4 regions of the Nocardioides sp. NPDC047086 genome follow, and region 4 is predicted to be linked to each of the others. Evidence: predicted binding sites of a transcription regulator. Region 4 holds the regulator's gene; each other region holds the start of a gene.
The links. Region 4 encodes LexA, which represses DNA repair genes until DNA is damaged. Its sites were predicted from a motif close to TCGAACANNTGTTCGA; they were not measured.
Positions count from the first base shown of each region.

Region 1: recA (recombinase RecA) is a predicted target of LexA. The motif match lies at 3,811-3,826, and genes of this name have one in related genera.
Region 2: ABZ796_RS01925 (alpha-ketoglutarate-dependent dioxygenase AlkB) is a predicted target of LexA. The motif match lies at 3,876-3,891, and genes of this name have one in related genera.
Region 3: ABZ796_RS12500 (DUF222 domain-containing protein) is a predicted target of LexA. The motif match lies at 2,766-2,781, and genes of this name have one in related genera.

Region 1 covers NZ_JBEYUV010000061.1:3,794-9,473, reverse strand. Annotated here, with positions in the region: gene ABZ796_RS26475 (methyltransferase domain-containing protein) at 1-235, shown strand, start outside; gene ABZ796_RS26470 (DUF3046 domain-containing protein) at 261-455, shown strand; gene ABZ796_RS26465 (MFS transporter) at 452-1,708, shown strand; gene ABZ796_RS26460 (DUF305 domain-containing protein) at 1,798-2,439, opposite strand; gene ABZ796_RS26455 (hypothetical protein) at 2,493-2,969, opposite strand; gene ABZ796_RS26450 (DUF4396 domain-containing protein) at 3,100-3,771, shown strand; gene recA (recombinase RecA) at 4,020-5,078, shown strand; gene ABZ796_RS26440 (regulatory protein RecX) at 5,145-5,680, shown strand, end outside.
Region 2 covers NZ_JBEYUV010000002.1:7,053-12,732, reverse strand. Annotated here, with positions in the region: gene ABZ796_RS01945 (VWA domain-containing protein) at 1-767, opposite strand, end outside; gene ABZ796_RS01940 (hypothetical protein) at 758-1,261, opposite strand; gene ABZ796_RS01935 (DUF58 domain-containing protein) at 1,248-2,135, opposite strand; gene ABZ796_RS01930 (MoxR family ATPase) at 2,158-3,171, opposite strand; gene ABZ796_RS01925 (alpha-ketoglutarate-dependent dioxygenase AlkB) at 3,244-3,855, opposite strand; gene ABZ796_RS01920 (GntR family transcriptional regulator) at 4,002-4,715, shown strand; gene ABZ796_RS01915 (hypothetical protein) at 4,742-5,092, opposite strand; gene ABZ796_RS01910 (DUF4031 domain-containing protein) at 5,183-5,440, shown strand; gene ABZ796_RS01905 (MFS transporter) at 5,481-5,680, opposite strand, start outside.
Region 3 covers NZ_JBEYUV010000014.1:50,639-56,318, reverse strand. Annotated here, with positions in the region: gene hisF (imidazole glycerol phosphate synthase subunit HisF) at 1-438, shown strand, start outside; gene ABZ796_RS12505 (serine/threonine protein kinase) at 665-2,092, opposite strand; gene ABZ796_RS12500 (DUF222 domain-containing protein) at 2,797-4,068, shown strand; gene ABZ796_RS12495 (TIGR03085 family metal-binding protein) at 4,854-5,477, opposite strand; gene ABZ796_RS12490 (ABC transporter ATP-binding protein) at 5,566-5,680, shown strand, end outside.
Region 4 covers NZ_JBEYUV010000017.1:32,731-38,410, reverse strand. Annotated here, with positions in the region: gene nrdR (transcriptional regulator NrdR) at 1-387, opposite strand, end outside; gene ABZ796_RS14125 (hypothetical protein) at 828-1,697, shown strand; gene ABZ796_RS14120 (LysM peptidoglycan-binding domain-containing protein) at 1,812-2,204, opposite strand; gene lexA (transcriptional repressor LexA) at 2,387-3,169, shown strand; gene ABZ796_RS14110 (alkaline phosphatase D family protein) at 3,267-4,931, shown strand; gene ABZ796_RS14105 (MXAN_6640 family putative metalloprotease) at 5,006-5,680, shown strand, end outside.

The DNA of each region.
Region 1 (5,680 bases), on a different contig from region 4:
GCTCGCCGAGGTGACCCGCCCCGGCGGCGCGCTGCACGTGTCGATGAAGGAGGGCGACGGTGAGGAGTGGACCAACCGCGGTCACATCGAGGCTCCCCGTCTCTTCGTCTACTGGCGCGAGCCCGCGCTCCGCGCGGCGCTGGACGAGGCCGGCTGGGAGGTGCTCGAGGTCGGGCATGCCGACAGCCGCCTCGGCGACGTCTGGCTCGACGTCCTCGCCCGGCGGCGCGGCTGAGGTCTGCTGAGTAGCATTCGGGTCGATGAGACACACGGAGTTCTGGTCCCGGATGGATGAGGCGCTCGGCGCGGGCTACGCGCGAGCGTGGGCACGCCAGTTCGTCATGGGCGACCTGGGCGGGCGCACCGCCCAAGAGGCGCTCGACGACGGGATTCCGCCCAAGGAGGTCTGGGCCGCGGTCTGGAAGGCCCTGGAGCTGCCGGCGCGCGAGCGGTGACGCTGGTCGCTCCGGCCTCGGTGGCCGCGGTCCAGAAACGCACCATCCTCACCCTGGTCGCGACCCAGGCGGTCGGGGCGATGGGCATCACGATCGGCATCGCGACCGCGTCCCTGCTGGCGCGCGACCTCTCCGGCTCGGAGTCGATGGCCGGTCTCTCCCAGACGACCCAGGTGCTCGGCGCCGCCGTGGCGGCGTACGTCCTGGGGCGGGTGATGGACGCGCGGGGGCGCCGGTTCGGGCTGGTGGCGGGTTACCTGCTCGGGGCGGCCGGCGGGCTGCTGGCGGTGCTGGCCGGCGTGGTCGGGTCGATGACGCTGCTGCTGGTCGGCGCGGTGCTGCTGGGCGCGACCACCGCGGCCAACAACGGTGCTCGCTACGCGGCCACCGACCTGGCGCCGGCCAGGAGCCGGGCGCGGGCGCTGTCGGTGGTGGTCTGGGCGACGACGTTCGGCGCGGTGATCGGCCCCAACCTGACCGGCGTCGCGGAGCTCTTCTCCGAGGCCGTCGGGATCCCGGTCCTCACCGGCCCGTTCGCGCTCGGAGCCATGGGGATGCTGGCTGCCGCGCTCGTGGTCGGCGTCTTCCTGCGACCTGACCCGCTGCTGGTCGCCCGGGAGGGTGCCCCGGCCACGGAGTCCTCACCGGTGGTCGAGCCTGTCGAGACCACGAGCTGGCGGCGGGCGCTGGCCGTGATCCGGGCGCGCCCCGCGCTCGCGGCAGCGGTCGCTGGCCAGGCCGCGGCCCACGCCACGATGGTGGCGGTGATGGTGATGACGCCTCTCCACATGGAGCACGGCGGCGCCGGCCTGGAGATCATCGGGCTGGTGATCAGCGGGCACGTCCTGGGCATGTTCGCCTTCGCGCCGGTCGCCGGCTGGCTCGCGGACCGGGTCGGCCGGGCCGACGTGATGGCGCTCGGCGGTGGGGTGCTCCTGGTGTCCCTGGTCCTGTGCGCCGCGGCGCCGCAGGGCAGCTCGGCGCGGATCTTCGTCGGGCTCTTCCTGCTCGGTCTCGGCTGGTCGCTGGCCACGATCGCGGCAGCCACCTCGGTCGCGGACCACACCCCGCTCGAGGTACGTGCCGACGTCCAGGGCACCGCCGACCTGATCATGGGCGTCGCCGCTGCCGGCGCGGGGGCGGTGTCGGGGATCGTCGTCGACCTGGCCGGATATCCGGCACTCGCGCTCGGCACGATCTGCCTGGTCGTGGTGCTGTTCGGGGCTGCGTACGTGGCCCGCCGGTCGGCCTGACCAGTTCTCCTCTTTCGAGGTACGACGGGACGTTCTTGTCGGTCTACCGACTGGTAACCGACAAGAACGTCCCGTCGTTTGTCGACGGGTCAGCCGAGGAGCTTCTCCATCGTGTCGATCTCGGTCGACTGCGACTCGATGATCGTCCCGGCCAGGTCGACGGCGGGCTTGAACCGGCCCTCGTCCTGCTCGGTCTCGGCCATCTCGACCGCGCCCTCGTGGTGCTCGATCATCATCTCCAGCCACATGTCGCTGAACTCGGCGTCGGAGGCCTTCTCGAGGGCATCCATGTCCTCGGCCGACATCATCCCGGGCATGTCGTGCTCCATGCCCTCCATCGAGTCGGACATGCTGCTGTCCTCGTCACCGTGGCCCTCGTGGCCGCCGTTGACGTGGTCGCGCATGGTCGAGGGGACCTCCTCGCCCCACTGCTGGAGCCAGCCGGACATGGTCTCGATCTCCGGACTCTGGGCTGCCCGGATCGCGTCCGCCAGCTCCTGGACCTCGGGCTCGAGGTCGCGGTCCATGGTCAGGTCGACCATCGACATCGCCTGGGCGTGGTGCTGGATCATGTCGGTCGCGAAGGCGACGTCGGCCTTGTTGTGCTCGGTCTCCGAGAGTTCCTGAGGCTTCGCGGACTCGTCGCCGCCGCCACAGGCGGACAGGGTCAGCAGCACGGCCAAGCCGGCCGCCGCCCACGTCGTGCGGATGAGGGGGTGGTGCTTACGCATCTGTTGTTTCTCCTTGTCAAGTGCTGTTTTCGGGGTCCGTGGAAGAGGACCGCTCAGCACCTGATGACAGAGAACGCCCACTCCGGCGGCGGGCCGGTCGCGGGATGCGTGCGGAAGGGCGTGGACCCGGCGGCCCGGGACCGGAGGTGGGAATGGGCGAACCACCAGGCAGGCGTACGCCGCCACAGTCTGCTCAGCAGCAGCGCTCCCGCCGCGATCAGGAACGCGGCGCACAGCATCATCGCCGTGTGTCCCTCACCGCCGGGGTGACCGGTGTCGTCGGCCGCGTCGTGGGCCGCGTCGTGGGTCGTGTCGTGGGTCGTGTCGTGGGCTGCGTGATCGAGGGCGTGGCTGTGCGCCACATGCGCGGCGGGCAGGCTCATGCGCCCGTGCTCGCCGTCCGTGCCGGTGCCGTGCAGGCTCAGCGCATGCATGGCCAGCAGGCCGGCCACCGTGACGACGACCGCGGTCAGCAGACCGGCGCGCGCGACCATCCGGGTCGTCCGCTCGCGTCGCACCGCCGTCCACACACAGCACACCTTAGGGAGTCGGCCACCGTTGGACAAAGCGGGCCACGAACCCGATATCGCTTGCAACTCAATACCCCTATGGGGTATGAATTGGCGGGTAGGCACCGAACGGATCCAGCAAGGGAGCGACATGACGTCGCATGACGAGCACGTGCACGCCGGACACGACCACTCCGGGCACTCCGACCACTCCGGGCACGGCGGGGTGAACGCGATGGCCGCCAGCGCCACGCTGCACTGCCTCACAGGGTGTGCGATCGGCGAGATCGCCGGACTGATGATCGGCACCGCCGTCGGCCTCAGCGCGGCGTGGACGATCGCCTTGGCCGTCGCGCTGGCGTTCGTGTTCGGCTACACGCTCTCGACCCTGCCGCTGCTCAAGTCGGGCATGGCGCTCGGTGCGGCGTTCAGCGTCGTGCTCGCCGCCGACACCCTCTCGATCGCGACGATGGAGCTGGTCGACAACCTGGTCATGGCGCTCATCCCGGGCGCCATGGAGGCCGGGCTGGTCAACGTCGTGTTCTGGGTCGGGATGATGATCGCCCTCGCGGTCGCCTTCGTGGCGGCCTTCCCGGTCAACCGATACCTGCTCCAGCGGGGCAAGGGCCATGCGCTCACGCATCAGTACCACGGCGCGGAGCCGGTCCAGGAGGGCGTACGCCGCCTCATTCCGTCCTTCTCCAGCGGCGCGCTCGCGGCCGTGGTCATCGCGTTCATGCTCGGTGGCCTGTCGGTCGCGATCGCCGACGAGATCGGTGGCGGCTCGGACGCGGCCGAGCAGGTCGAGATGCAGGGCCACTGAGGATCCGACCACCTCGACACGCCCGAACAGGTGTTCACATCGAACGCTTGTTCGGGCTACTGTGTGGTAGTAGGTGGAGCGTGGTTCGTGCTATCGCCCAGGCAAAAACCGGGTCGTGAAACACCGTGCCAGAGGGTCCCGTTCAAAACTGTCGGTGGTCCCGTCTAGCGTCTGCCTTGATGACGACGAAGACACGTGGACAAGCGGCAGGCAAGGGGAAGAAGTCTGCCCCTCAGGAAGGAAAGAACATGGCGGCAGGTGATCGCGAGAAGGCATTGGACGCCGCTCTCGCCAACATCGAGAGGCAGTTCGGCAAGGGCTCGGTCATGCGGCTGGGCGATGAGACCCGGGCTCCGCTGGAAGTGATCCCGACCGGCTCGATCGCCCTCGACGTGGCGCTGGGCCTGGGCGGTCTGCCCCGCGGGCGGGTCGTGGAGATCTACGGCCCGGAGTCCTCGGGTAAGACGACGGTGGCCCTCCACTCGGTCGCCAGCGCGCAGCGCGCCGGCGGCATCGTGGCCTTCATCGACGCCGAGCACGCGCTCGACCCGGAATACGCCAAGAACCTCGGCGTCGACACCGACGCCCTGCTGGTCTCCCAGCCCGACTCGGGTGAGCAGGCTCTGGAGATCGCCGACATGCTGATCCGCTCGGGTGCGCTCGACCTGATCGTCATCGACTCCGTCGCGGCGCTGGTGCCCCGGGCCGAGATCGAGGGCGAGATGGGTGACAGCCATGTCGGCCTCCAGGCTCGACTGATGAGCCAGGCGCTGCGGAAGATGACCGGTGCGCTCAACAACTCCGGCACGACCGCGATCTTCATCAACCAGCTGCGCGAGAAGATCGGCGTGATGTTCGGCTCGCCCGAGACCACGACCGGTGGTCGCGCGCTGAAGTTCTACTCCTCGGTGCGACTCGACGTGCGCCGGATCGAGACGCTCAAGGACGGCACCGACATGGTCGGCAACCGCACCCGCGTCAAGGTCGTGAAGAACAAGGTGGCCCCGCCGTTCAAGCAGGCGGAGTTCGACATCATGTACGGGAAGGGCATCTCCCGTGAGGGTGGCCTGATCGACGTCGGTGTCGAGGCGGGCCTGGTCCGCAAGGCCGGCGCTTGGTACACCTACGAGGGTGACCAGCTCGGCCAGGGCAAGGAGAACTCCCGCAACTTCCTCAAGGACAACCCCGATCTGGCCAACGAGCTGGAGAAGCGGATCCTGGAGAAGCTCGGGGTGGTGCCGACGGTCGACGCCCCGGCCGACGGCGAGGCGCCCGCAGCCGAGCCCGCCGGTGTCGAGGACTTCTAGTCCACAGGCGCCTGCTGACCCGTGGCTTCGTCAAAGCATGACCGTTCGTCCACCCAGGATCCCTGGGTGGACGAACGGCCCGCGCCCGACTGGCTGGGGGATGTGAGCCTCGGTGTCGAAGCCTGGGCAGGCAAGGTCGACCCCGCCCCGTCGGCCGAGCCGCCGTCCTCGTTGGTTGAGCCGTCGTCGCGACGAAGGAGCGACGACGTGTCGAGGCCAACACGGTCCCGTCGCAGCAAACCTCGCCCCGCAGACCCCGCAGACCCCAAGAACGACCCCGAGCCCGACCACGAGGCGATCGCCCGCAAGATCCTTCTCGACGCCCTGACCGGGCAGGCGCGCAGCCGCAAGGAGCTCGCCGACAAGCTGGAGAAGAAGGAGGTCCCGGCCGCCCTCGCGACCCGGCTGCTGGACCGCTTCGAAGAGGTCGGCCTGATCGATGACGAGGCCTTCGCCAGAGCCTGGATCGCCAGCCGACAGCCCGGAAAGGGCCTGGCCAGGCGAGCCCTGGCCCAAGAGCTGCGCCGCAAGGGCATCGACGACGACGTGGCCCGCGACGCGCTCGATGAGATCGATCCGGACGACGAGCGTGAGGCCGGCCG
Region 2 (5,680 bases), on a different contig from region 4:
GTGGCTCGCTTGTCCTCCTGGAAGCTGAGGTCGGCGGAGCCGATGCCGAAGAGCTGGACGTCGCGCTCCTTGGCGAACTCGGTGGCCTCGGGCAGCGAGTAGACCGGTGGGCCACCCTGCGGGTCGTTGTCGGAGGCGACGATGACCGCCCGGCCGCGCTCGGAGTTGGACAGGTCGAAGCGCTTGACGCAGGAGACGATCCCGTCGCTGATCAACGAGGCCCGCTCCTTGCCGAGGTAGGTGCCGGCGACGTACTCCTGGTCGCCGAGGGCGAAGGCCCGGCCGGCCCGCGCCAGCTCCTCCTGCACCCAGCCGTAGTCGTCGGTGAGCGGGAAGACGGTGACCGCGGCGTCGCTCCACAGAACGAGGCTGACCCGTTCGCCGTTGAGGCCGGCGACGAGCTGGGAGTAGGCCTGGGTGACCTGGGTGTCCTCGTCGAACATCGAGGTCGAGGCGTCCAGGCAGAGCACGATGTCGCGGGTGGAGTAGCGGTTCTGGGTGATGTCTGTGGTCTGCGGCCGGGCGATCAGCCAGATGCACCCGATCACCGCGAGCGCGATCCCCGCGGTCTGCCACCAGGACAGCCACCGCTGCTGGGCAGCGAGCTCACGGAACCGGGGCAGCCGCTTGAGCCGTGCGGTGTGGGCGACGAGCACCGCGTCGGCAGGGCGGCGATGCACCCGGGCGGCGAAGACGACGATCGCGGCGATCGCGGCGACGGTGAGGACCAGCACGATCGCGCCGAGGACGGGCCATCTCAGGTCCATGTCGTCACCACCTGACGGGCCCGGCTCAGCGCCTCGGGGAAGCGCTCGGCAGCCTTGCCCTCCTCCTCGGAGGCGAAGGCGGGCGGGTACATCACCTCGACGGCCATCGCCAGCGGGCGGGTGCGTGGGTCGCTGCGTACGGTCGCCTTGAGGTCGGCGAGGACCATCTTGTCGGCCGGGATCTGACTGACCTCGGCGACGTAGTCGCGCACCGTGCGGCTCAGGTGCTGGTGGCCGACCCGCGCCGGGACGTCGCCGCGGTGCACCGCCCGCTCGATCCGGTCGATCTCGGCCAGGTGCTCGGCACGCAGGTCACGAGGCTCGGGCACCCACGGCGTCTCGACCTCGACGACCGGCCTGCGCTTGCGGGTCAGCACGATGACCGCGAGGAAGTAGAGCGCCACCGCGGCGAGCAGCCCGAGGGTGAGCACCAGCCACCAGCCCGAGTGCGCCAGCGGCTGCTGGAACTCCTCGGGAACGCTACCGGCGCGCATGACGGTGCCTCTCCAGCAGATGGAAGACCGCGCCGATGGCGGTGGTGTCGTCCCGGACCCGCTGGTAGGCGATGCCGAGGCGGTCCAGGGTGCCGCGCAGGCCGTGCTCCTCGGCGGCGGCCAGCTCGGCGTACTGGGCCTGGAGGACGGCGTCGCCGGTGAGCCAACCCGGCAGGGCGGAGACCGTGTCGATGTCGACGGTCGGGGCGCCGCCGGCCACCGCGGTGGTGGGGTCGAGGTCGTCGATGCCAGCGACCAGCACCTCATGCTGGACGGTGAGGCGGCGCAGGACCGCGGCCATCTCGTCACTGACCGAGTGTTCGTCGGTGACCACGAGCAGGATCGCCCGGCGACGTACGTTGGTGGCGATGTGGCGCAGGACCGCGACGATGTCGGCCTCGGCGGCGTCGGGGGTGATCGCGTCATGGGCCTGCCCCAGCGCCCGCTCGAGCGCGACCTCGGTGTCGGCGGACTTGGTGAGCTTCTGGGTCGCCGAGTCGCCGTAGGCGACCGCGACCTTGTCGCCGTGGCGTACGCCCAGCCAGCCGACCAGGCCGGCGGTGAAGATCGCCAGCTCGCGCTTGGTCGTGGTGCCGGTCGCCTGGGCCGCCATGCTCCGGCCGGTGGAGATCGCCAGCAGCACCAGATGCTGGCGCTCGGCGGTGAACCGCTTGACCAGCAGGCTCCGGGACCGGGCCGTCGCCTTCCAGTCGATGTCCTTCACGTCGTCGCCGGGCACGTACTCCCGCAGGTCGTGGAAGTCCATGCTGCGCCCCGTCTGGAGGCTGGCGTACTCCCCGTCGAGCAGGCCCACGACCTTACGGTGGGCATGGATCATCAGCCGAGTGCGGATCCGGGGAAGGTACGTCGCCATGTCGGTGCTCGGGTCGGACGGCTCAGGGGCTGGGGACGGCGCGGACCAGCGCGTCGACCAGCATCTCGGGCTGGACCTTCTCGGCCAGCGCCTCGAAGCTGAGGTGGAGCCGGTGACGCAGGATGCTGTGGCGCAGCTCGCGCACGTCCTCGGGGGTGACGTAGGAGCGGCCGAGCAGCAGCGCCGCCGCGCGCGAGGCCTGCAGGAACGCGATCGAGGCACGCGGGGACGCGCCGATCTCGACGTAGGAACCCGTCTCCGGCCCGAGAAGCTGGCGGGCGTTGCGGGTGGCCTGTACGAGGGCGACGATGTAGCGCTTGATCGCCGGGTCGACGTAGACGCGCTTGGTCAGCTCCTGGAGCCAGATCACGTCGTCGGGGTCGGCGACCGGGCGGGTCACCTCGTGGTCGGGCCCGAGGGTGCCGGCCTCGATGCGCTCCAGGACGACGAGCTCCTCGGCGTCGCTGGGGTAGTTGACGATCTCCTTGAGCAGGAACCGGTCCATCTGCGCGTGCGGGAGGACGTAGGTGCCCTCCTCCTCGATCGGGTTCTGCGTGGCGAGCACCATGAACGGGCGCGGCAGCGGGTGGATGTGACCCGCGATCGAGGTCTGGCGCTCCTGCATCGCCTCGAGCATGGCGCTCTGCGTCTTGGCGGAGGATCGGTTGATCTCGTCGAGCAGTACGAAGTTGGCGTGGACCGGGCCGAGCTGGGTCTCGAACTCGTGGTTGCGCTGGTCGTAGACCTGGGTGCCGATGATGTCGCTCGGCAGCAGGTCGGGGGTGCACTGGATCCTGGAGAACTGCGCCTTGACCGTCTGGCTCAGGGTGCTCGCGGCCAGGGTCTTCGCCAGCCCGGGCACGCTCTCGAGCAGCACGTGACCCTCGGAGAGGAGCGCGATCAGCAGCGCCGTCCTGAGCCGCTCCTGGCCGACCACACGGCTGCTGAAGGCGGTGCTGACCCGCCCGACGATCTCCTTCGCCCTGGCGATCTCCTCGGTGGACGGCGGGGCGAGGGGTGGTGCGGTGGTGGTCAAGGCGGCTCCAGAGGCATCGGCTGTCGGTCCCATCCTTTCCTACCAGCGTACGGAACGCATCTGGGGGCCGCCTCAGAAGACGTTGCGGGGGCGGAACTGGACCGAGATCCGGGGGCCGGCGGAGGAGACCTTGGGGATGGCGTGCTCCCAGGTGCGCTGGCAGGAGCCGCCCATGACGACGAGGTCGCCGTGGCCCATCTGGATGCTCATCCCCTTGCCGCCGCCATGGGGACGCAGCGCGAGCCGGCGGGGGTCGCCGACGGAGACGATCGCGACCATCGTGTCGTTGGTGCGGCCTCGGCCGATCTTGTCGCCGTGCCAGGCCACCGAGTCGTGGCCGTTGCGGTAGTAGCAGCAGCCCGCGGTCACGAACGGCTCGCCCAGCTCGGGCAGGTAGTGGGCGGTGAGGCGGCCGCGGGCCTCGGCGAGACGTGGGTGGGGGAGCGGGTCGCCCTGGCCGTAGGTGTGCAGCAGCCGGGGTACGTCGACGACGCGGTCGTACATCTGCCGACGCTCCTCGCGCCACGGGACGTCGCTGACCAGCGCGGCGAAGACGTCGTCGGGATCGGGCAGCCAGCCGCGGGCGATGTCCACCCAGGCTCCGCGGTCGAGATGGATCCGCTCGTAGGTCGTCTCGGTGGTCTCGTCGTCTGTGGGGGCGAAGAGTGTTCCCTGAAAGTCCACCTTCACAGCGTACCTCGTGATCGAACACTTGTTCTAGCGAAATCCAGTCTCCGCATTTCGTTGCAGAAGATCTGCCTCATCTCGTTGCAATGTCACAACTTGACCAAACTCGGGACGTACGCGAGGTGTACACCTACGCTCAGCTCATGGTCCGGTCGGTCGAGGGAGAGCGGTCGCTCAAGCACGTCCAGATCCGTGAGTACGTCAGGGAGCTGGTCGTCGGCGAGAGCCCTGGTGCCTCCGCGCCCTCCGAGCGCGAGCTGGTCCAGAAGTTCAGCGTCGCCCGGGCCACCGTGAGGCAGGCGCTCGACGCGCTCGTGGCCGACGGTCTGCTGGTCCGGATCCCGGGCCGGGGCACCTTCGTGGCGCGCCCGCCGCGGGCGGCGAGCCCGGTGCTCGGCTTCAGCGAGGAGATGGCCCGCCGGGGGATGCAGGCATCCTCCGAGACGCTGCTGCTCGGCCGGGAGAAGGCCGGGCCCACCATCGCTCGCGCGCTGGGCATCAAGGAGGGTGCTGCCGTCGTCCACTGGCGGCGCCTGCGCCGCGGCGACGGGGTGCCGATCTGCATCGAGGACGTCTACCTCGACGAGGCGATCGTGCCCGGGATGCTCGAGCGGACCGCGCCGACCAGCCTCTACGCCGAGCTGGGCAGCCGGCAGATGCGGCCGTCGTGGGTCGATGACACCTTCCGAGCCGACGTGGCCAACATCGAGGAGGCCACCCTGCTCGGCCTCTCCGTCGGCGTCCCTGTGCTCCGCCGGCAGCGGAAGTCGGTCGCGGGGGAGCGTTACGTCGAGGTGTGCCGCTCGGTCTACCGGGCCGACCGCTATGCGCTACATCTGCAGCTCGGTCCGTCCTGAGGCTCTCCCGGCGCTTCCGGGCTCGGTCAGAGGTTGCCGAGGGGCGCGACCACGTCGCCGCTCTCCTCGCAGACCCAGATCGGGTCCGGACCTCCCAGGTCGGGGGTGATGTGGAGCGAATGCACCGGCGACTCGGGCGGACAGGTGGTGCACACCGGCCAGCGCGCGGACGCCTCGCCGTCGAAGAGCAGGTCCTGCACGTCCTGGGCGACCAGGCCGGCGACGTACGCCTTGCCCTCCGGCCACTGGTCCACCCACCAGCCGCGCTCGGTCATGGCGTCCTCGAGGGCCGAGACGGCTGCCGCACCGGCGAGTCCGCGGGCATCGAGGTCATGGAGCACCCTCGCCCGAGCCTCGAACAGCACTGTCGTGTTCATCACGGACCATTCTTGCCGACCGGTCAAGGCGATGGGCCCGGGCGGTCGTCTCAGGGTGGCGCCTCAGGACGGACGCGGTAAGAATGCCCCGTGATCCTCATCGACCCGCCGAACGTACCCAGCCGCGGCCGGATGTGGTCCCACCTCGCCAGCGACACCTCCTACGAGGAGCTGCACGCCTTCGCGAGCCGGATGGGCATCCCGGCCCGAGGCTTCGACCGCGATCACTACGACGTACCGGCCGAGGCCTACGACGACATGGTCGCCGCGGGTGCCGTCGAGGTCACCTCCCGAGCCCTGGTCTCCGCTCTCCTCGCCGCGGGCCTACGTCGCCGCAAACCCCGCTAGCCGAGACGTCGCGTACCTCGGCCGAGACGGCACGTGGTGACTACTCGGCCGACGCGGGTGACTTCTCGCCCGGCGGGAGTGACGTCTCGGCTGGGGTGGACATCCGTCGGGTGGTGAGCCAGATGGCCGCCGCGATCAGCAGGCCGAGGCCGCCGCCGAGGACGAAGCCGCCCTGCCAGCCGATCAGGTCGATGGCGAACCCGGCGGCGGGGGCGCCGACGGCGCTGCCGAGGGTGATGG
Region 3 (5,680 bases), on a different contig from region 4:
GTCCGCCCCGAGCTGATCGCCGAGATCGCCGACCGGTTCGGCAACCAGGTGCTCGTGCTCTCCGTCGACGCCCGGAGGGCGCCGGGCACCGACTCCGGCTTCGAGGTCACCACCCACGGCGGCCGCAAGTCCGCCGGGATCGACGCGATCGAATGGGCGGCGAAGGCCGTCGAGCTCGGCGCCGGCGAGATCCTGCTCAACGCGATGGACGCGGACGGCACCGAGGACGGCTTCGACATCGACCTGATCAAGGCCGTACGCAGCGAGGTGACCGTCCCCGTCATCGCCTCCGGCGGCGCGGGCAGGGCCGAGCACTTCCCGCCCGCGGTGGAGGCCGGCGCCGACGCCGTCCTGGCGGCCACCATCTTCCACTTCGGCAAGGTGCGGATCGGCGAGGTCAAGCAGGCGCTCTCCGGCGCCGGCGCGCCGGTTCGCTGACGGACGGCCGCGCGCACTTTCCCGCCGTGGCGGGGAAGTGCGCTGGTTGCTGAGTGGGTAGCCCGGCAGATTCCCGCCATGGCGGGAATCTGCTCCGTGCACCCGAATAACCCGTCGCTCTATCGCACACGCGGGTGGCTGGCGCCGCCATCGCACAGTCCGTTGGGCCGCCGCTGGACGTCAGCGGAACCGATACGACGGCGCGGGATCCTCGTCGCGCCGGTGCCTAGCTCAGCAGCGAGTTCGGGATCTGCCCGTGGCGTACGCGCTGGGGGTGGTTGCCGACGTCGAGGTACGCGAGCTCCTCGCCGGTGCGGAAGTCGATCACGGCGACCGCGTCGGCGTCTGACAGCGATGCCCAGCAGGTGTTGCCGAGGCCTTCGGTGGTCCAGTAGGGCTTGCCGTAGTAGTGGCCGGTGGTGTTCTCGTCGAGGATGGTGTGCTCGCCGGTGGAGCGGTCGACCATCGCGACGTAGTCGTCCATCGTGCCCGCCGCGCAGAGAGTCTTGCCCTTGGAATCGATCGAGAGACCGTGGTGGGCGGAGTCGTTGACGTAGAGCTCGCGCGGCAGCTGGGTGCGCTTGGGAAGCGGGATGACTCGGGTGACAGCGCCGGTGCGGGGCTCCTCGATGGAGCCGGTGGAGTAGCCGACCTTCCCGTCGATGTCGGCAGCCTGGGTGTCGAACTCGACCAGGCCGTGCAAGAACGACATCTGGAAGTAGATGAACCGCTCGCCGGGCGCGACCGCCATCGGACGTACGGCTGAGGAGATCGAGGGGTAGCCGGCTTCTTCGAGCTCCTTGCCCATCTCCCAGCGCTGGGAGATCTCGAAGCTCGACTCGTCGACGATCTCGAACCAGCGGTCGCCCTTGATCGCGTCGTGGATCGGGCCGATCTTGATCGGCGGAAGCAGGTCGGTGCCGGGGATGGTGCCGAGGCCGAGCTGGTCGAGATTGATCAGCGGCAAGGAGTCGAGGGAGATCTCCTTCTGGTCGCCGGGCAGGTACACGCGGCCGATGGAGGCGTGGAAGATCTGCGAGCCGTCCTCGGAGTAGTTGTTCTCGTGGGGCGTCTCGCCCGACTCGAACGTACGCAGTCGCTCACCGGTCCGCGGGTCGCCGGCGCCGCCCATCCAGTACTCGTGCACCGAACGGGAGGTCGAGTCCGAGACCAGCAGCTTGGTGCCGTCGGGGGACAGGCCCATGTGGTCGGTGCGGTGGCCGTCCATCTGCTGCTCGACCACGACGGGGTCCGGCGAGCCCGCGAGCGCCTTCTCGATGTCGATCCAGACCACGTCGGCCAGGCTGGGACGCGACACCGCCAGCAGCTTGCCGTCCCGGGTCGTGAACATGTCGTCCACGAGCTGGTCGTTGCCTTCGCCGGGGCCGTAGCGGACCAGGTAGTACATGGCCAGCCGCTCGGGATCCTGGTGTATCTCGGCGATCTCCTCGTCCTTGTCCGGCACCAGGTCGATGTCCGTGCGCAGCACCTCGAGGCTGCGAGCATCGACGATCGAAGCCGTCCCGTCCCAGTTGTTGCCCACGACCATCACGTCCCGCAGCTCCGGTGTCGCGCTCGCGCTGATCGCTGGGGCGGCTGCGGTGAGCGAGAAGACGAAGAGCATGGCGACGGTGACTGCTGCCGCACGACGCATCGCGGGACCTCCTGGGGGATTCGGTTATCTGAGACACAACGTCTCGGGGTGTGGGGAGGTTACGGGCGGTCGTTCCGCTGAGTGGGACCGTGGAGGGTGCGCGCAGACTGGGTGTGGGTGGATCTCGGGAGGCGGTTTTGGCGGGCTGGTTTCGGGGCTAGCCGGGGCCGCTGGCTCTGCTTTGAGGGTCTTCTCGCCGAACCCCGGACTCAATGCGATGTATCGAGCTTGTCGAGAGGACGGCCTGCGGCCGCCGGCTTCGGGGTGTGTGTCGCGGACCGGGTGATGTCCGGTGGTCGAGCTTGTCGAGACCATCTCGTTTCGTGACCGTTTCTTCGGGGCTGGCCTGGGCCGCCGACCCGTTCTTGGAGGGTGTTCTCGATCTGGACCGGCGTCAAGGACGCCCTGCGGGCGCCGGCTTCGCCGGCCGCCTTCGGCGGTCCTGGACTCCGGACCAGATCGAGAAAAAACTTGGCTGGCTATCGGGGCGGCGGCCCGGGTGTGGCGCAGCAGAATCACTCCGCAGGAAAGATGGTGTTGACGGGTGTGACGGGTGGCCCTTCGGGCCACTTACCATCCACAGGAACGACGCCGTTCGCTCGCCGCAAAAAGAGCGTTTGAACAGGGACAATAGATAGCCAGAGGGGTGGTTGAAGCGTAGAATCAGAGCCATCACAACACCTCTTCGAAGGGAGGATATGGCGATGAGTATCGAACCCGAGATCAACCACTGGGGCACCGAACCCAGCGACCCGATCGACGCCGAACTGGTGGCCATCGAATCCTCCCTGAACCGACTGTTGACCCGAGACCCCGCCTACTGGCGCACCAGCCAGAAGAAGACCCGCCTGGCCCAGATCGAAAAACTCCAGGCCATGCAAGCCGCGCTCCAACTCCGCGTCCTCGCTACGGCTGGTGACATCGCCGAGGAGACCGGTGCCAAGGACGCCTCCGGGTGGATGTGGACCGAGCTCCTGGTCGACAAGGGGGTGGCCCGTTCCCAGATCAAGCTCGCGGCCGGGGTCGCCAAGTACGACCTCGTCGCCGCCGGCTTGGCCGAGGGTGTCGTCTCGCAGGACAAAGCCCAGGTGATCACCCAAGCCCTCGACCGGATCGCCACCGACCCCGCCGTCAACGGCGAGGACCTGGTCCTGGCCGAGAAGCTGCTCGTGGAGCATGCGACCGAGTTGACCGCGAACCAGCTCAAGATCGTCGGACGCCGGATCCTGGCCGAGATCGACCCCGAACGGTTCGACGCCGTCGAAGCCAAGGCGCTGCAGCGAGAGGAAGAACACGCCGCTCGACGCACGTTCTTCTCCTCCCGTGACAACGGCGACGGCACCATCGACATTCACGCGAGGGTCTCGCGTGCCGTCGGGGTCCGGTTGCGCACGATCTTGGACTCCCTGGCCCAGCCGAGGAAGCTGTCGGCCGAAAACCGGGGCCGCAAGGCACCGTATGACCGGCTGCTGGGCCAGGCCTTCGCCCGGGTGATCGAGACCTACGACGTGGACCAGCTCCCCAGGCATGGCGGGCATGCGACCACAGTGTTCATCACCATGAGCATCGAGGACCTCCGTAAGGACCTCGGCACCGCCGCGTTGGGCTTTGACGGCGAGCAGATCACCGCCGCCGAAGCCCGCAAGATGGCCTGTAACGCCAACCTGATCCCGGTGGTGCTGGGCACCGACTCTGAGATCCTCGACCTCGGCCGCACCGCCCGCCTGGCCCACCCGGTCCAACACCGAGCCCTGCGGCTGCGCGACAAGGGTTGCCAGGCCGAGGACTGCGACGCCCCCGCCGCCTGGACCGAAGCCCACCACCTCAAACCGTGGTCCGAAGGTGGTCGAACGAGTTTGGCGAACATGGTGTTGCTGTGCCCCAGCGACCATCGCCGCATCCACGACCCCAACTACACCTATGAGCGTCTCCCCGATGGGCGGATCCGGTTCACTCGGGGTGCCCGAACCGGCTGACCCAGCTGACCCCGGCTGATTCGGCACGCCCGGACCGGCCGACCCCGGCCACTTCGCGTGTGGCTGTACCCACTCCCGCCCAGTAGCCGAGTGGCCCTGTGGCCATCCGATGGGCAGGGCTCATCGAGCAGCGCTGGACCTGGCGGTGGCACTGGTGCACGGCGTATCGCACCCTCGGCCGGTCTGCTCGGCCGGTCTGCTCGAATAGACGTCCAAGACCAGCATGGCCAGCAGCCGGTTGAGGAGGCACCTTCCACCGTGCCGAGGTCATCATCGGTGCCCGGTCGACCGCTGTGCTTGTGAACCGTTCACAAGGTGTCATCGGCTTGTAAAAGCAACGCGAACACCGCAGCCCCCAGGAAGAACCGCCGACCCTGGATTCCCAAGCCCGTACCCAACCCAAAAACTCCGCGCCAAACCCCGCCGCCGACCCGATAACCAGCCAAAATTCTCGACGGAGCCCGGTGTCCAGGATCGCCGAAGGCGACCGGCGAAGCCGGCGGCCGTAGGCCGTCATCTCGACAAGCTCGATACATCGCCTTGACTCCGGGATTCGGCGAGAACACCCTCCATAACGGGTCGGCGGCCACCAGCCCAACGAGCTACCCCAGCCCCGCGGAACCCGCCCTTCGGCAACCAAGCCACCACATTCCCGACGAAGCCAGCCAAGGCTCTCGGCGCTCTCGGCGCCCCCGCGCCCAGGACCGCCCAAAGCGCCCCGCATGCCGTCATCTCGAAAAGCTCGATCACGAGCCGGCCATCAACCCCACGAAACAGCGTCGACCTCAGAACCCGAGACTGGCATTCTCCAGCTGAGTGATCCGCTCGGCCGGCCCGTCGAAGGAAAGACCCCGCACCGCGTGACGCCCGAAGCAGAAGAGCAGGAGCTCGCCGACGGGCCCGGTGATGGTGACGGGCTCCTCGCCGGCGCGGAGGGTGGCGGTGTCGGTGCCGTTGCTGACGACCACCGGGGTCTCGGCGGATCGGACGAGACCCTTGCCGAGCAGCTTCAGGGTGCGCCAGAGGTCTCGCTCAGCAGCGGCGGGGAGCGTACGCGGCTCCCAGCCCGGCTGGGCACGGCGGAGGTCCTCGTGGTGGACGAAGAACTCCACCGTGTTGACCGCCTTCTCGATCGGTCCGATCGCGAACGGGGTGCCCTTCGGGTCGCGGAGGCGGTCGGCGAGAGCCTCGAGGGGCTGGGCGGCGTACGCAGCCTCTGCCTTCCTCAGCACGGGCGCGAGCGGCGGCAGGATGATCCCCGCCGCGGCCCACGGGCGGCGCTCGCGTACGAGCAGATGCACCAGCAGGTCCTTGACCTCCCAGCCTTCGCAGAGTGTGGGGGCCGTCGGTCCGAGGGAGACGGCGGTGTCGCACAGGGCGATGCGCTCGGAGCGCGCGAAGGAGACCACGAACTGCACCCTACCGAGCCGTCCTCACCCGGGGAGTCACCAAAAAAATTCGTCGCAACCTCGGTGCTGACCTAGGCTTTACCTCGAGATGAGCGACGAGGATCAAACACCCCAGCGGGCCACGACGACCGACGGGTTCAAGGTTCTCGGAGTCGCCATCCGGCGCGAGTGGGCGGTCTTCACGCTCTCGACCCTCGGCTCCG
Region 4 (5,680 bases):
CCGGTAGACGCTCGCGAAGCGCAGGTAGGCCACCTCGTCGAGCTCGCGCAGCGGCGCGAGGATCGCCAGCCCCACCTCGTTGCTGGGAACCTCCGCCAGCCCCTGGCTGCGCAGCGCCTGCTCGACCTCCTGGCCGAGGCAGGCGAGCTGGTCCTCGGTGACCGGGCGGCCCTTGCACGCCTTGCGTACGCCGTGCACCGCCTTGTCGCGGCTGAACGGCTCGGCGGCGCCGGAGCGCTTGGCCACCATCAGCTGCATCTGCTCGACGGTCGTGAACCGCTTCCCACACTCCTGGCAGACCCGGCGGCGCCGGATCTGGCCACCGTCCTCGGCCACGCGGGAGTCGAGCACCTTGGTGTCGCTGTGTCGGCAGAACGGACAGTGCACGGTCGAGCCCCTCTCGTGAGACCTGTGGATCCAGGCCGTCTCAACGGCGGCCCGAGCCTGTGGAACCTGTGGATATGAGCGTGAGTCCCTGTGGAACAACACCCCTGTCGCTGTGAACCATCCACCCGTTCATGTGAACTAGATGTGGATAACTACAGCGGTGTAACTACTAGATGTAGTGGTAACCGTACGCCCGCCCCCACGACGATGCAAGCGAGGGTCGGGTTTACCCGCGTGTCCGGCGTGTCGCCGGTCAAACACCGAAAGATTCCGGTTCAGCGGCGCCGGACTGGCCCGGATGAGTAAGAATGGCCCCCGTGACAAACATCTCCGGAGGAAATCGCGTCGGGTCGCGGAGAGGCACGCGCCCCAGAAGCGGTCCCCGGCCACCGTTCATCTTGCCTGCGATCGCGACACTTGCCTTCCTCATCATCTGGGGAGTGCTCGTGTGGGTCGCCGTCGGTTTCGGGGCCGACGCACGAGGAGGCGATTCCGGCGCCTGGGCGAAGCTCGCCATCGCGGCGGTCGTTGCAGTCGCCTGTCTCTTCCTGACGTTCACCTTCGCCGGGAAGGCCTGGCGGGCCCTCACCGGCACCCCGACGACGCCACCCGCCGACGACTACACCGGTAGCCACTCCAACGCCTACGTCGAGGAGCAGGACTACTCGGACCCGGCCTACCCCGACCAGACCTACGCCGATCAGACCTATTCCGATCAGGCGTACCCGGAGCAGGACTACTACGGCACCGGCCCCTACGGCTACGACGACACCGGCTCCTACGGCCGGCACAGCTCCGACACCGGGAGCCAGCCGCCCTACGGTGACACCACGAACCGCTCGGCCTACACCGACACCGGCTCCCAGTCGCCCTACGGCTACCCCAACAGCGATCAGGGCTACGGCACCACCGGCAGTCGAGCCGCCTACGGCGCCTCGTCCTACCAACCGCCGACCAGCCCGCCGCCCGCCCAGCCGTCCTACTACTCCAGCCCGCCGACGCCGACCTCGACGCCGCAGAGCACCCCGAGGTACGCCCCGCAGGGATACAGCTCGGACAGCTACCCGGCCCAGCAGGCCGGCTCGGCGCAATATCAGTCCGGTGCCTATCCGGCCCCGGCCGGCTACGGCCAGACCGGCTCGCGGGCTCGACCGACCGAGGATCCCGCCGCGACCCAGGCGATGCCCACCCAGCGCCAGCCCCAGGACCCGCCGGTCCAGCCGGACGACGAGTGGCCGCCGCGGCACGGCACTCGCAACAAGCAGTGGCCGCCGGCCGAGCCGGACAGCCCCTACCGCGGGCGCCACTGACCCGGATACGCGAGAGTGCTGCAGACGCTTCCCATCCTCTGCAGCACTCTCACTCTTTCCCCGGTAGCCGGCTGCCAGGGGTCGAAGGAGCAGCCGGACATCTGTGGCGACGCCCTACGGCGCGGTCGGAATGATCAGGGTCTGGCCGGACACGAGCATCGAGGACTCGAGAGAGTTGAGTTCCTTGATCGTCTGCTCCATCTCCCGAATCGAAGCGTCGGTCCCGGCGACGGCCTTCGAGGAGACATCCCAGAGCGTGTCGCCATCGCCGACGACCATCGTGTGGGCGGCGGGGGCGGGGCCACGAAATCCGGCATCGGTGTCGCCACTGTTCTCCACCGCGAACGCCACCCGCGCGCCGATCAGCGCGATCCCGAAGAGCACGACGAGCGCGAATGCGAACACGACGACTCGTCCGCGACGGGTGAGCCGCACGGTCGAGCGGCGCACCTCCGGCACCGGACGCGGCGGCTCGGCTACGGGCAGCACATAGACGGTTGCACTCATCTCACGGCCTCCTGATCACAAGTCTCTCGATCACGTGTTCGATCGAGCACATGTTCGAAGGTAGATCACGTGTTCGAACAACGCAAGTAGCGACCCCAGGAATTTTCGAACGCCGACACGCGCTGCCTGCGACGTCGAACAAATGTTTGATGTCGTGGTGCCAGAGGGACTAATGTGATGACATGACCACGCAGAAGACAGGCACCGGATCAGGCGGTTCGAAGAAGAGCCGCGTCCGCGAGCTGCCCGACGGGCCGCCGGACGCGACCGGGCTCACGCCGCGTCAACAGCGCATCCTCGCTCACCTGCGCGACAGCATCGAGCAGCGCGGCTACCCGCCCAGCATGCGCGAGATCGGCGCCGCGGTCGGGCTGACCAGCACCAGCAGCGTCGCCCACCAGCTCCGTGCCCTGGAGCAGCGTGGTCTGATCCGCAAGGACCCGAAGCGACCGCGCGCTCTCGAGGTCTTCCTTCCGGAGGTGATGGCCCACCGCAAGGCCATGTCCGGCGAGCCCGAGGAGACCAGCACAGCCGAGGCGACGATCACCGCCGAGGCCGACATCAACCCCAACCCCGCCGCCGCCATGGTCCCCCTGGTCGGGCGGATCGCGGCCGGTGGTCCGATCCTGGCCGAGGAGACCTCGAGCCAGCAGAGCGTCGAGGACGTCTTCCCGCTGCCCAAGCAGCTGGTCGGCAACGGCGACCTCTTCCTGCTCTCGGTCACCGGTGACTCGATGGTCGACGCGGCCATCTGCGACGGTGACTTCGTGGTCGTGCGCCAGCAGCCGACCGCTGAGAACGGCGAGATCGTGGCCGCGCTGATCGACGGCGAGGCGACGGTCAAGACGCTCTCCCGCAAGGACGGCAAGGTCTGGCTGCTGCCGCACAACGCTGCGTACGAGCCGATCGACGGGACGCACGCGAGGATCCTCGGCAAGGTGACGGCGGTCCTGCGCAGCCTCTGAGCCCCGTGCCATACCTCCCGGAACCACTCCGGGAACTCTGCGTGAACTGCAGCCGCCGACCCATGACAGGGCCGGCGGCTGCGTCGTTCCCTACTGCGTGACCCAGACGCAGATCGACCGCCGCACCCTCATCGCCGCCGGGCTGGCGACCGCCGCCGGAGCCGTCGCGCTTCCCGATCCCGCCGAGGCCGCCAGCGGCTCGCTCAACCACTTCCAGCACGGCGTCGCCTCCGGCGACCCGCTCCCGGACCGCGTCGTCATCTGGACCCGGGTCACGCCGACGGCGGATGCGACTCCGGGGTCCGGGCAGGGCGAGGAGGTCCTGGTCCGCTGGGAGGTCTCCCCCACCGCGGACTTCGGCCGCGTCACCGCGAAGGGATCCCAGCAGACGGGTCCCGACCGCGACCACACCGTGAAGCTCGATGTCACCGGCCTGGCCCCGGAGAGCTGGTACTTCTACCGCTTCACCTACAACGGCCAGGCCAGCCGCGTCGGTCGCACCCGCACCGCTCCGGCCGCCGACGCGGCCCCCGAGAACGTACGTTTCGGGGTGGTCTCCTGCTCCAACCTGCAGGCCGGCTGGTTCGCCTCCTACCGCCACCTGGCCGCCCGTGACGACCTGCACGCGATCATCCACCTGGGCGACTACATCTACGAGTACGCGCCCGGCGAGTACGGCTACGGCATGGCGAACGAGGACGTCCGGCCGCACGAGCCCGCCAACGAGCTGCACACGCTGGCCGACTACCGGATCCGGCACGCGCAGTACAAGCGCGACGTCGACCTCTCCGCCGCCCACGCCCGGCTGCCCTGGATCGTCACCTGGGACGACCACGAGTCGGCCAACGACGCCTGGCTGCTGGGTGCCGAGAACAACGAGCCCGGCGAGTACGACTGGATCGACCGCAAGACCAACGCCAACCAGGCCTACGACGAGTGGATGCCGCTGCGCGTGAGCGGAACCGCCACGGTGGAGACCCGCGATCATCTCCACGACCGCATCTACCGGCGGCTGCGGTTCGGCACCCTGCTCGAGCTGAGCATGCTCGACCTGCGCTCCTACCGCTCCGAGCAGGTCGCCCGCACCGAGCTCGCCGAGGTCGACGACCCCGACCGCACCATCACCGGCGACGAGCAGCTGGCCTGGCTCAAGGACGGCCTGCTCACCGACGCCCGGTGGAAGATCGTCGGCAACCCGGTGATGATCGCGCCGGTCACCTTCGGCGCGCTCCCGAAGAGCCTGATCGCCCCGGTCAACGACGTCACCGGCCTGCTACCCGACAACGGCGTCGCCTACAACGTCGACCAGTGGGACGGCTACACCGCCGACCGCACCGAGCTGTTCGAGCACATCCGCGACAACGCGATCACCGACACCGTCTTCGTCACCGGCGACATCCACTCCGCGTGGGCCTGCGACCTGCCGTACGACTCCGCCGTCTACCCGCTCGGCAAGACCGCCGGCGTCGAGCTCGTGGCCACCTCGGTGACCTCGAACAACCTCAAGGACATCCTCGGCGCGCCGCGCCGCACGGTCAGCGTCACGGTCGAGAACATCATCAGGACCGCCAACCGCCACGTCCGCTACCTCAACTTCGACGACCACGGCTACTCCGTCCTCGACGTGACCCGCAACCGCGCCCAGATGGACTGGTACGTCATCGGCGAGCGCAAGGACGCCGACACCACGGCCACCTGGACCAGGTCGTACGCCACGGCAACCGGAAGCAACCGGCTCCATCACGTAACGCAGCCCGTCTAGGCCGTGTCCCCCGGACACAGCGGCGCTCTGCGCTTAGACTGCCCAGGTCTGCCTTCCCGAACGTCTGGTACCTCATGCGAAACATTGCCCGCCGGATCAACCGCAAACAGCGCTCCCTCGTCTTGATCGCAGGCATGGTCGCGGCGACGTTCTTCGCCACCATGCCCGCAACCGGGTCGACGCCGGCGTCCTCGGTGAGGACCGGCGGTGACACCAGCGCCGAGCAGCCGGTGACCGAGAAGGCGGCCCGGGAGGCGCTCGCCGCGGCCAAGAAGATCAAGCGCAACCAGTCGGTGCGCGGCGCCCGCCAGGTCGTGCCCGGGCGGCACGTCGCCGGCCGGCCCGACGCGACCATCGCGCTGGCCGACCTGTGGAAGGCCAAGGACGCCCTGGACGGCTCCAACAAGGCCGCAGCGCGTGAGCTGCTCGCCCGCCCGCGCACCGCGACCCAGACCTGCAGCGACGTGGTCTGCGTCCACTACTCGCCGGGCAAGGGCGGCGACCGCGCCTCGGCGGCGTACGCGACCCAGGTCCGTGACGTGGTCACCAAGGTCCACAACCTCTACGTGCAGGCCGGCTACCGCAAGCCCGCGCCCGACAAGGCGGTCACCCCCGGCAAGGTCGACATCTACCTGGAGAACCTCTACGACGAGGGCTACTACGGCTACTGCGCGCCCGAGACGAAGGTCTCCAAGACCGCCGCCACCGCCTACTGCGTCCTCGACAACGACTACGCCACCAGCGAGTAC